Regions from separate parts of the Peribacillus sp. ACCC06369 genome, predicted to be linked through region 2. Evidence: riboswitches for the same ligand, from Rfam matches in the RefSeq annotation. Region 2 holds a riboswitch; each other region holds the start of a gene.
What was found. A riboswitch is a leader RNA that binds a small molecule or an ion and turns the genes downstream of it on or off. The one in region 2 is predicted to bind cyclic di-AMP.

Region 1 (3,285 bases), 690 kb from region 2:
TGGCTGTGGAACTGGAAGATCCACATTTGCACTGTATAAAAAAGGATTTCAAAGTATAACGGGATTCGATATAACACCTGCCACGCTTCATGAAGCCGAAAAAATATCGTACGAATATAACCTGGATATACCCTTTATCCTTGGAGATGCAACGAAATTCCCTTTCAACAATTCATCATTCGATAAAGCAATCTTCGCTTTTAATGGTTTAATGAAAATTCCCCAGCGAAAAAACCGTACATTAGCTTTAAAAGAAATCAATCGTATTTTAAAACCAGAAGGCATTTTCATTTTCACAACACACGACCGTGATAAAAACGAATATTATATGAATTTCTGGGAACAAGAGGAAATTATTTGGTGTGAAGGTAAACAAGATGAGAGGCTTTATGAGTTTGGGGATATTTTCACATTCGGAAAGACACCTCAAAAAGATACTTACCTCCATATCCCAACACAACTTGAAGTACTTGATGGCCTTGAAGAAGCAGGGTTTACAGTCATCGAGACCTTTTACAGAAGTGAATTATTCCATGAAAGCGATGATGTAAACGCTTTCCCTTCTGATTGCCGCTTCTGGATCGTTCAAAAATAAGGTACATTTTTTAAAATTCAAAAAAAATCCAGAGTGGCATATCACTCTGGATTTTTTGTATTAAGAAACTTGTTCTAGTTCTTTATCGGAAGGAGGGTTGAATTGACCTTCCCATTTAGAGATGACGATTGCTGCAAGTGAATTACCAATAACGTTTACTACTGTACGTCCCATATCAAGAATACGGTCGATACCAGCAATAAATGCTAGACCTTCAATAGGAATACCAACTGTTCCTAATGTCGCTAAAAGAACTACGAAAGATACACCTGGTACACCAGCAATCCCCTTAGACGTGATCATTAACACTAGCATTAGCGTAATTTGCTCATACGCGCTTAAATCAATTCCGTACATTTGAGCGATGAAGATAGCTGCTAACGCTTGGTATAATGTAGAACCATCAAGGTTAAAAGAGTATCCAGTCGGAATAACAAATGTAGCAATATGTTTCGGACATCCCGCTTTCTCCATTTTTTCCATGATTTTCGGAAGAACAGCTTCTGAACTTGCTGTAGAGAACGCAAGAATCAATTCTTCTTTTAGAAGTTTAATCAACGTAAAGATATTGAATCCTACAAATTTCGCAATAAGACCCAGAATGACAATTACAAAGAAAATCATTGTTCCGTATACAGAAAGCGCTAACTTACCTAACGGAATTAAAGATTCCAGACCGAACTTGGAGATGGTCACACCGATTAGTGCAAATACCCCGATTGGAGCGAATTTCATGACCATATTTGTTAGGTAAAACATTCCTTCAGCTGTTCCTTGGAAGAAACGGAATACTGGTTTACCTTTTTCACCGATAGCCGCAATACTAAGTCCAAACAATACGGAGAAGAAAATGATCGCTAGCATATCGCCTTCTACCATAGCTTTAACTGGATTGGATGGCACAATGTGAACAAGTGTATCTACAAACGACTCATGCTGCTTAGTTTCTGCTGTATCAACATAAGTGGAGATATCAGTTTGTTCCAGATTATTCATATTTACACCAGCACCAGGCTGAATGATATTCGCGGAAATTAAACCAACAGCAATCGCAATCATAGTTACCACAACAAAGTATGATAGTGATTTAGCACCTAGTTTACCTACTGCTTTCAAATCACCTACACCCGCAACAGCAACGATAAGGCTTGATACAATGATTGGCACAACTATCATTTTAATCATTCGTAGGAAAATGTCACCGAATGGCTGTAAAAAGTTTTGAGCCGTCTCATTACCATAAAAAATGGCACCCACGATAATTCCTAGAATTAAACCAATGAAAATTTGGCTAGCTAAACTTAATTTAAATTTCTTCATATACTTTCCTCACCTTCCATAAAGTCTTTGATGCAAAAACATTTTGTCTCGGTAAGGGAAACAAGATACTAATAAAAGAAAGTAATTTTTCTTTTTTTGAAAAACTCTGTCTTTACGCCGAAAAAAAAGACACTTCATGTGTCGATTTCTTATTGGCGTGAATATTCACACATGTTCCCTTAAAGACGCTGACGAGGTTAGCTGTCGGGTTAGGAATTGGAAACACAAATGCCCTTTCATTTCTGAATTCACCCCTAGCGGATAATAAAATCCACAATATTGGGTCCCCCGTTCTTGGAATAAGATTAAGCGAGTTAACTTATAATAAAATATTATACTAAAAACGTTAATCTGTAAATATTTATTCGCATTCATTCTTGAAAAAATCTTAAAATATGTCTGAATATTCTGTATCATTGACTATTGTATCTATAATTCCATTGCCCAATTTTAATTCATATAAGTTATATGGATATAGAAATAACAACTAATTTGACATCCTCTCTCCTGATGTAAGAAGCGATTATTTTTCCAAAATGCCAAGTAACAGATATCTTACTTTTTCCCTAGAGCTGAATTTCTTATAAGTATTAGTTTTCACTTTTTCAAATTGAATTGGAGTAATAAAATAAGAATGGTTCTTCACTACTCTTTTCGGTTCTAATAGGATGACGTCACCTACGGACGGTCCCTTTAAGAGTTCTTGCTTTCCTTCAGCTTTAAGTCCTTTTGTGATGTAGTGTTTATCCACAAAGCCTTTTTTAGTCAACTTGTAGACATGCGGCTGTTTTTTGTAATGGACTGCCTCTATAGGAATGGAGGGTACACCCGCTTTCTCATTGGTTATTACAGTAAGATTGACTTTGGATCCCACCAACAAAGGTTCGGTTTCTTCACCTTCAGGTTCGATTAAAGCCTGAAATGGAAATCTGTTATCTTTTTTTATGGACGGCTCTTCTGCCGGATAGGAATGGATACGGCCAATCTTTCCTTTCAAAGTCTTTTTTGAGTCAGAAGAACTTGCTTTTATAGTCATGCCCACTTCAGCCTTTTTCATCTCCTCTTCGGAGAAATCACCTTCAATTGCCATATTTGTCGAAACAATGGATATAATGGGATTATTCAGGTTTTCATTGATATTCTTAACTACACCATCAGCCTCACTCGTCGTCACAATCGCGCTGGACTGCTCCTCAATAGACCTTAATTTAGCATCAAGCATTTTAACTTTTTCATTCAAACTGTTTTTTTCGAGTTCCTGCTTGTACAATTCTTGCTCAATATTACTTTTAATAAGGTCCGAAGAGCTTGTTGTTATATCGATATTCAAGTTTCTTTCCACTGAATCATCAATGACCGCCTTATCGGGA
Region 2 (3,285 bases):
GTCATCAAAATGCACTTCTGGCAGGAATGTTTACAGCCAATGAAGCCTCGGATTGTGTGATTTCCATTGATGCAGATTTGCAGGATGATATTCAAGTCATCCCTGAATTCATTCGGAAATTCAATGAAGGTTGTGAAATTGTATATGGTGTCCGCCAGAAAAGGGACCTTGATTCATTTTTTAAACGAACATCTGCAACTGGTTTTTATAAATTGATGAACAAGATGGGGGTTAACCTTATCTATAATCATGCCGATTTCCGGCTAATGAGCAAAAGGGCGATCGTGGAGCTGGAACAGTTTGAAGAAACGAATCTTTTTTTACGGGGAATCGTCCCGCTCATTGGGTTCAAGACGGACTCTGTTTATTATGACAGAAAAGAAAGATTGGCTGGGGAAACGAAGTATCCATTAAAGAAGATGGTTGCCTTTGCGCTTGATGGCATTACTTCTTTTTCAGTTACGCCGATCCGGCTTGTATTATGGCTAGGATGTCTTTCCTTTTTCATTAGCTTACTCTTTGGGTCATACTTTTTATGGTTAAAGTTTTATGGACAGACCGAAACGGGCTGGACCTCATTAATTACCTCCATATGGTTGATCGGTGGACTGCAGTTGATTGCTGTCGGCTTGATTGGGGAATATATCGGTAAAATATATAATGAATCCAAACGCCGGCCTAAATATATTGTTGATCTGGATCTATTTAATCCGCTCGATTTAACAAAACGGGAGCAACTAGACAATGAACGGAACAGTATTGAAAAACTATCTAAAACACACTAATTCCTTTATCCGCTTTTTATTGGTTGGAATAGTCAATACAGCGGTTGGACTTTCCATCATGCTTTTTCTCATGAATGTTCTTGATTTATCTTACTGGATCTCCACCTTTTTCGGTAATGGTACGGGAGCTGTAACGAGTTTTCTGTTGAACAGGACATTTACCTTTAAAAGCGATATAGACTTGCGGAGAGGAGTTGCCCGTTTCTTTTGCGTCATCCTGATTTGTTATTCCGCCGCTTATTCTTTAGGACAGGCCATTGCAGAATCGATGGAAGGATTCGTTCATTTATCCATACAGCAAAATGTGGCTGTACTCATTGGAACAATCTTTTATACAGTACTTAACTATATTGGCCAGAAATACTTTGTCTTTAAGAAAAGTAATTTGAGACCAATTCAAGAAGGAAGGAACTAATTAGAGTGGATCATTGGGAATAATGAATAATGCCCTCTGATTGGATGAAATTAAAGTTGACTATCCAAGCGGGGGCAGATCTGTTTAATGGGAAAGGAGAATTAGTTGATTGATTAGATAGGTATTCAGTTTCGTTCTTCGCTGTCTCCGTGGTGGCTGATGATTTTTCATTTTTGTGGACAGCCATATTGTTCATTGATCCGTTAATGCTTTGACTTGAAAATTATCATCAGATATTATTTGTTTTTTTTCTTCTTTTTTAGACATGTCATTCACCTCTTTCCTTCCTTCAATCATTTGTTTTGATGACTTATGTAGTATACGTCATGAACAAAACCTCACTAACAATAAATTATTCTTTTTCCGTGTAAAATTTTCATTTACTTTTCCATTTCACGGGAGTATGATAATCAACAGTTTCATATTTCTAAATCGCTTAAACCTAATGGTACGGGGGACCCGTTATAGGGATTGTTTTTCAATCCAAGGGGTGAATCCTTTCAAGGTAAAGGTAGGGCTACTCTTAGGTCCGAATCCGACAGCTAACCTCGTAAGCGTTATATGAGAAGGAAGGTGGAGCTTGTCAGACAAAAAAATTGATGTCTACAGGTCTATTTATCTATGACTTGTAGGCATTTTTCTATTTCGTCTTGTTTTTTGCAATAACTGGGGGAACATAAATTTATAACTAAAATATGGTGGTGAATACTTGATGTTATCTTCTATAAAGAGGTTCTTGATAGGGAGACCTTTAAAATCAAATGCACTTGGCGAGCAAAAGCTAAACAAAACTAAGGCTTTGGCCATCCTATCTTCTGATGCATTGTCTTCGGTTGCTTATGGACCGGAACAAATATTGATCGTTCTCATCACGGTCGGTGCCGCGGCATTCTGGTATTCAATCCCGATAGCAATCGGGGTATTGATCCTGTTAACGGCCTTGATCTTGTCCTATAGACAAATCATTTTTGCCTATCCCCATGGCGGGGGAGCCTATGTGGTTTCAAAAAACAATTTAGGCATCAATCCAGGGTTGATAGCTGGAGGATCCTTATTGGTCGATTATATATTAACTGTCGCTGTAAGTGTTTCTGCAGGAACGGATGCCATCACGTCCGCTTTTCCAGGCCTGCATTCATATAATGTCGGCATAGCCATCATTTTCGTCATTCTACTTACCATCCTAAATCTTAGGGGGGTTACGGAGTCGGCCTCTGTTTTGGCCTATCCGGTGTACCTATTCGTTTTAGCATTGTTCATCTTGATTGGTGTAGGAATTTACAAGATCTTGACAGGAGGAGTTTCACCGGAATTGCACGCGCCAATCGGGACCCCTGTAGCGGGCATCAGTTTATTTATACTGCTAAGAGCATTTGCATCAGGCAGCTCCGCATTGACAGGAGTCGAAGCGATTTCCAATGCGATTCCGAACTTTAAAGATCCAGCCCCGAATAATGCTGCAAAAACTTTAATAGCTATGGGGTCCTTACTAGCTGTATTATTTTCGGGAGTCGTATTCTTAGCCTATTATTTAAGCATTGTTCCCAGCGCAGAGGTCACGGTCGTCTCGCAGATTGCTGAAGAAATCTTTGGACGGAATTTCATGTATTTCTTCATTCAAGGTACGACTGCATTGATCTTGATACTGGCCGCAAATACTGGCTATTCGGCATTCCCGCTGCTTGCGGTAAATCTTGCAAAGGATAAATTCATACCAAGGGCGTTTACGATTAGAGGGGACCGATTAGGATATTCCAATGGAATTATCATACTGGGGCTTGCGTCCATCATCTTAATAGTCGCATTTAAAGGACATACAGAAAATCTAATTCCCCTTTATGCTGTAGGGGTATTTATACCATTTACGCTGTCCCAGACCGGAATGATCGTTAAATGGCTCCGCGAAAAGCCAAAAGGCTGGGTGGTTAAATTAACCATTAATTCAATTGGTGCCATTATTAGCCTGGTCGTCACGATGATATTCTTTTTAACCAAATTTACGCAGGTATGGTCTGTTTTGATTTTTTTACCAATCATCATTTTAATTTTTCATCGAATAAGAAAGCATTATGAAGCAGTTGGTGA
Region 3 (3,285 bases), 3.7 Mb from region 2:
GATGACACAATCAAAATTACGGATTCCGATGGATTTCAATGTCTCTTCTTCAGTGGTATCCGCCATGACTGCATGGGTAACGCTCAGTTCCGCATTCTCGACTCTTTCCTCGCTGATATCAATACCCAATACCTCTTGGCCAGCGGTATATAATCTATCTGCCACACTACTTCCGAATCTGCCTAAACCGATCACGGCATATTGTCGTTTTCCCATCATTTACACTCCTTCAGTTTTGGTTAACCAATCATGATTTTCCCTTTTGGATGACGGAAGGGATCTGGCTTACGCCTCATTGCGATGGCAAAGGCCAAAGTCAAAGGACCCACCCGGCCTGCAAACATCGTGAAAATGATGAGCAATCGGCCAACAGGTGATAATTCGGGGGTCAAACCCATTGAAAGCCCCACTGTGGCGAATGCTGAAGTGGCTTCAAATAAAATCATCAAGAAATCACTTCCGCTTTCTGTGATGGTCAGCAGAATGGAAATGATTGAAACGAGGAAGCCCCCGATGAATGTAACGGATAATGATTTAAAGATGGTTTCATTCAAAATGCGGTGACGGAATAATACCACATCACCCTTTCCTTTAATCTGTGACCAAACCGTTCCAAGAAGCGTCGCAAATGTTGTTGTTTTAATCCCGCCGCCAGTCGATCCGGGTGATGCCCCAACGAACATCAAGAAAATGATGAGCAGTAATGTAGGTTGAGTTAAATCAGGGATATTCAACGTATTGGAGCCTGCTGTCCTTGGTGAAACCGATTGAAATAAAGACGATAACGCTTTACCCATGAAAGATAAAGGCTGCAATGTTTTGGCATTACCGAACTCGAATAAAAAGATTAAAATTGCGCCGACGATTGTAAGGGTCAAGCTAGTCATCAGAACAACCTTGGTATGTACGGATAAACGATGGGTTTCACGATATTCGTATAGTTCATTCATTACGATAAAACCTATTCCGCCAAACGTGATGAGGAAGGCGACGGTAAGGGTTACGAATGGGTCCGATACATAAGGGGTCAAACTCCTGAATTCCCCCATTAAATCAAAGCCGGCGTTATTGAAATTCGATATGGAATGAAAAACCCCGTAATAGATCGCCTTGCCGACTGGCATGTCAAAAGAAAAGCGGATTGATAAGATAAGGGCACCCACGCCTTCAATGATGGCCGTGAAAATTAAAAGCCGTTTTACTAACTTGACTACACCTGCCATGGATAGATTATTTAAGGACTCCTGCAAGAGTAACCTGCCTTTTAAAGAAATCTTTTTGCCTAATAAGAAAAAGAAAAACGTGGCAAATGTCATGAACCCTAGGCCGCCTATCTGAATCAGTGTTAAGATGACCAACTCACCAAAGGTGGTGAAAGTCGTTCCCGTATCCACCACCACAAGCCCTGTTACACATGTAGCGGAGGTTGAGGTGAATAAAGCATCCAGAAAAGAAAGGCCATTCCCATTTTCAGTCGAAATCGGCAGGGTCAGCAAATAGGCCCCAATAAGTATCAGGATGGCAAAGCCGAGTACAAGGATTTTTGGCGGATCCAATAAATTTTTTGCTTTTATCAAATGATCATCCCTACCTATAAAAATATTGTGTAAAACTTATGAAATCTTAACCATCAATCCTCTTTATAAATCTTTTTCAAAGCATAATAAAAAGACCTGCGAAAACATCGAAAGGCTTTTTTGTCACAAAAAGAGTGCAAAAAAAGCTCCCGAAATAGGCGGTCTTATGACCTCCTTCGCTTTAGCCGACGAAGTTAGCTGACGGGTAGGATGGCGAAAGAGCTGATCTCATCCCTTCTGCAAGGCAGAATTAACCCCAAATGATTGGGTCCTCCGTACTCAATTCCCTTGAGTTTTGGCCGAAATGCATTAAATTGATAAACGTATTCTACTCCCATCATTTAGCAGTTGTAAACCCCTAAAGTGTAAAAAAATATTTCTTTAACAAGACTGAAAATTTACGTTTTATTTACATTTTAAAAACGTATTGACAAATATTAGTTAGCACATTATGATAGGTTCGATTAAGGCGATTATGATGACCAACATCGATGTACTTTATTCAATACTTTCAAGCAGAACATGTCATTGCAAATCTATTTTCTAATATAAATAAATTATTTTTCTTTTGAAAATCATAAAAAAAAAAGTATGGCATTCTTATTTAAAGGTTTCAAACATTTTATAAAAAAGGCGGGCAATTATGGAGAAGACGTTCAATAGATATGTTATTAACGCTACAGGCAAGGGTGGACAGACATATTTAACACAATGCCAGGATAAAGATGCACTTAGGAAATGGATAGCCGATCATGAGGATCAAATCATAATGAATGAGTTAAGGATAACGGATAAGAAAAAGAATCCGTTGTTAAAATTGTTTTCTCTAAGGTAAATCAACTGAAATTATGTCATCCTGTGTACTATCCGGGAACTAGAGCGAAAAATCCATAACTTGTTTTGCTAACTCATTTATTTTTGAATGAGTTTTTTTGCGTTGAAAATTATGACGTTTACACTATTAATACAATAATGTTAAAATTTAGAAAAATGATGAATCTGGATGTAATGAAGAGAAAGCAAATGGAATGACCACATTTCAGAGAGCACCGTCAACTGGAAGGAGTAAGCATAAATTGAAGCAATTCTCCAGTATGGGAAGGGGATGCTGTGACGGGAACTTCCGTTATGGTGCGTAGTAACACCGCACTATTGATCTCGTCCCAGAGAAGCCTTTCCTGGGGATGGGATTTTTTTATTGTTTATATTTCTTTTTCTAAGGAGGAGAAGCGTTGACATTAAAAAATTCATTAGTAGCTTGGAAATATCCTTCCATCCTATTGTGCGGGATCGGGATTTCCAACTTTGGTGCATGGGTTTATTTTATTGCACTTAATTTAATCGTGCTGGATATGACTGATTCAGCTTTAGCGGTAGCTGGACTTTATATCGTTAAACCGATGGCTGCCATATTTACGAATGTTTGGGCAGGCAGCGTGATTGACCGGATAAATAAGCGGAATCTAATGGTGGCACTTGACCTATTTCGAGCGGTATTCATAGCCTTGCTGCCATTGACTTCTTCTATTTGGGTCATCTATTCCCTTGTCTTCGTGATCAATATGGCAGGGGCCATGTTCGGAACGACATCAAGATCTTATATAACAAAATTAATACCCATTGAACAGAGGAAACGATTTAACTCGTTACGAAGCTTAATGGATTCTGGGGCTTTTTTGATTGGACCTGCGATAGCGGGTCTCCTTTT

Region 1: it holds a riboswitch for cyclic di-AMP, as region 2 does, so the genes downstream of both, QUF78_RS02185 (cation:dicarboxylate symporter family transporter) here and QUF78_RS05550 (APC family permease) in region 2, are expected to answer to the same signal.
Region 3: it holds a riboswitch for cyclic di-AMP, as region 2 does, so the genes downstream of both, QUF78_RS23645 (TrkH family potassium uptake protein) here and QUF78_RS05550 (APC family permease) in region 2, are expected to answer to the same signal.

The regions. Positions count from the first base shown of each region.
Region 1 is NZ_JAUCEN010000002.1:275,953-279,237, reverse strand. It holds gene QUF78_RS02190 (class I SAM-dependent methyltransferase) at 1-595, shown strand, start outside; gene QUF78_RS02185 (cation:dicarboxylate symporter family transporter) at 656-1,915, opposite strand; cyclic di-AMP (ydaO/yuaA leader) riboswitch at 2,087-2,237, opposite strand; gene QUF78_RS02180 (efflux RND transporter periplasmic adaptor subunit) at 2,439-3,285, opposite strand, start outside.
Region 2 is NZ_JAUCEN010000002.1:969,790-973,074, forward strand. It holds gene QUF78_RS05540 (glycosyltransferase family 2 protein) at 1-785, shown strand, start outside; gene QUF78_RS05545 (GtrA family protein) at 745-1,200, shown strand; cyclic di-AMP (ydaO/yuaA leader) riboswitch at 1,624-1,773, shown strand; gene QUF78_RS05550 (APC family permease) at 1,913-3,285, shown strand, end outside.
Region 3 is NZ_JAUCEN010000002.1:4,666,977-4,670,261, reverse strand. It holds gene QUF78_RS23650 (potassium channel family protein) at 1-216, opposite strand, end outside; gene QUF78_RS23645 (TrkH family potassium uptake protein) at 240-1,577, opposite strand; cyclic di-AMP (ydaO/yuaA leader) riboswitch at 1,746-1,888, opposite strand; gene QUF78_RS23640 (hypothetical protein) at 2,221-2,412, shown strand; gene QUF78_RS23635 (MFS transporter) at 2,810-3,285, shown strand, end outside.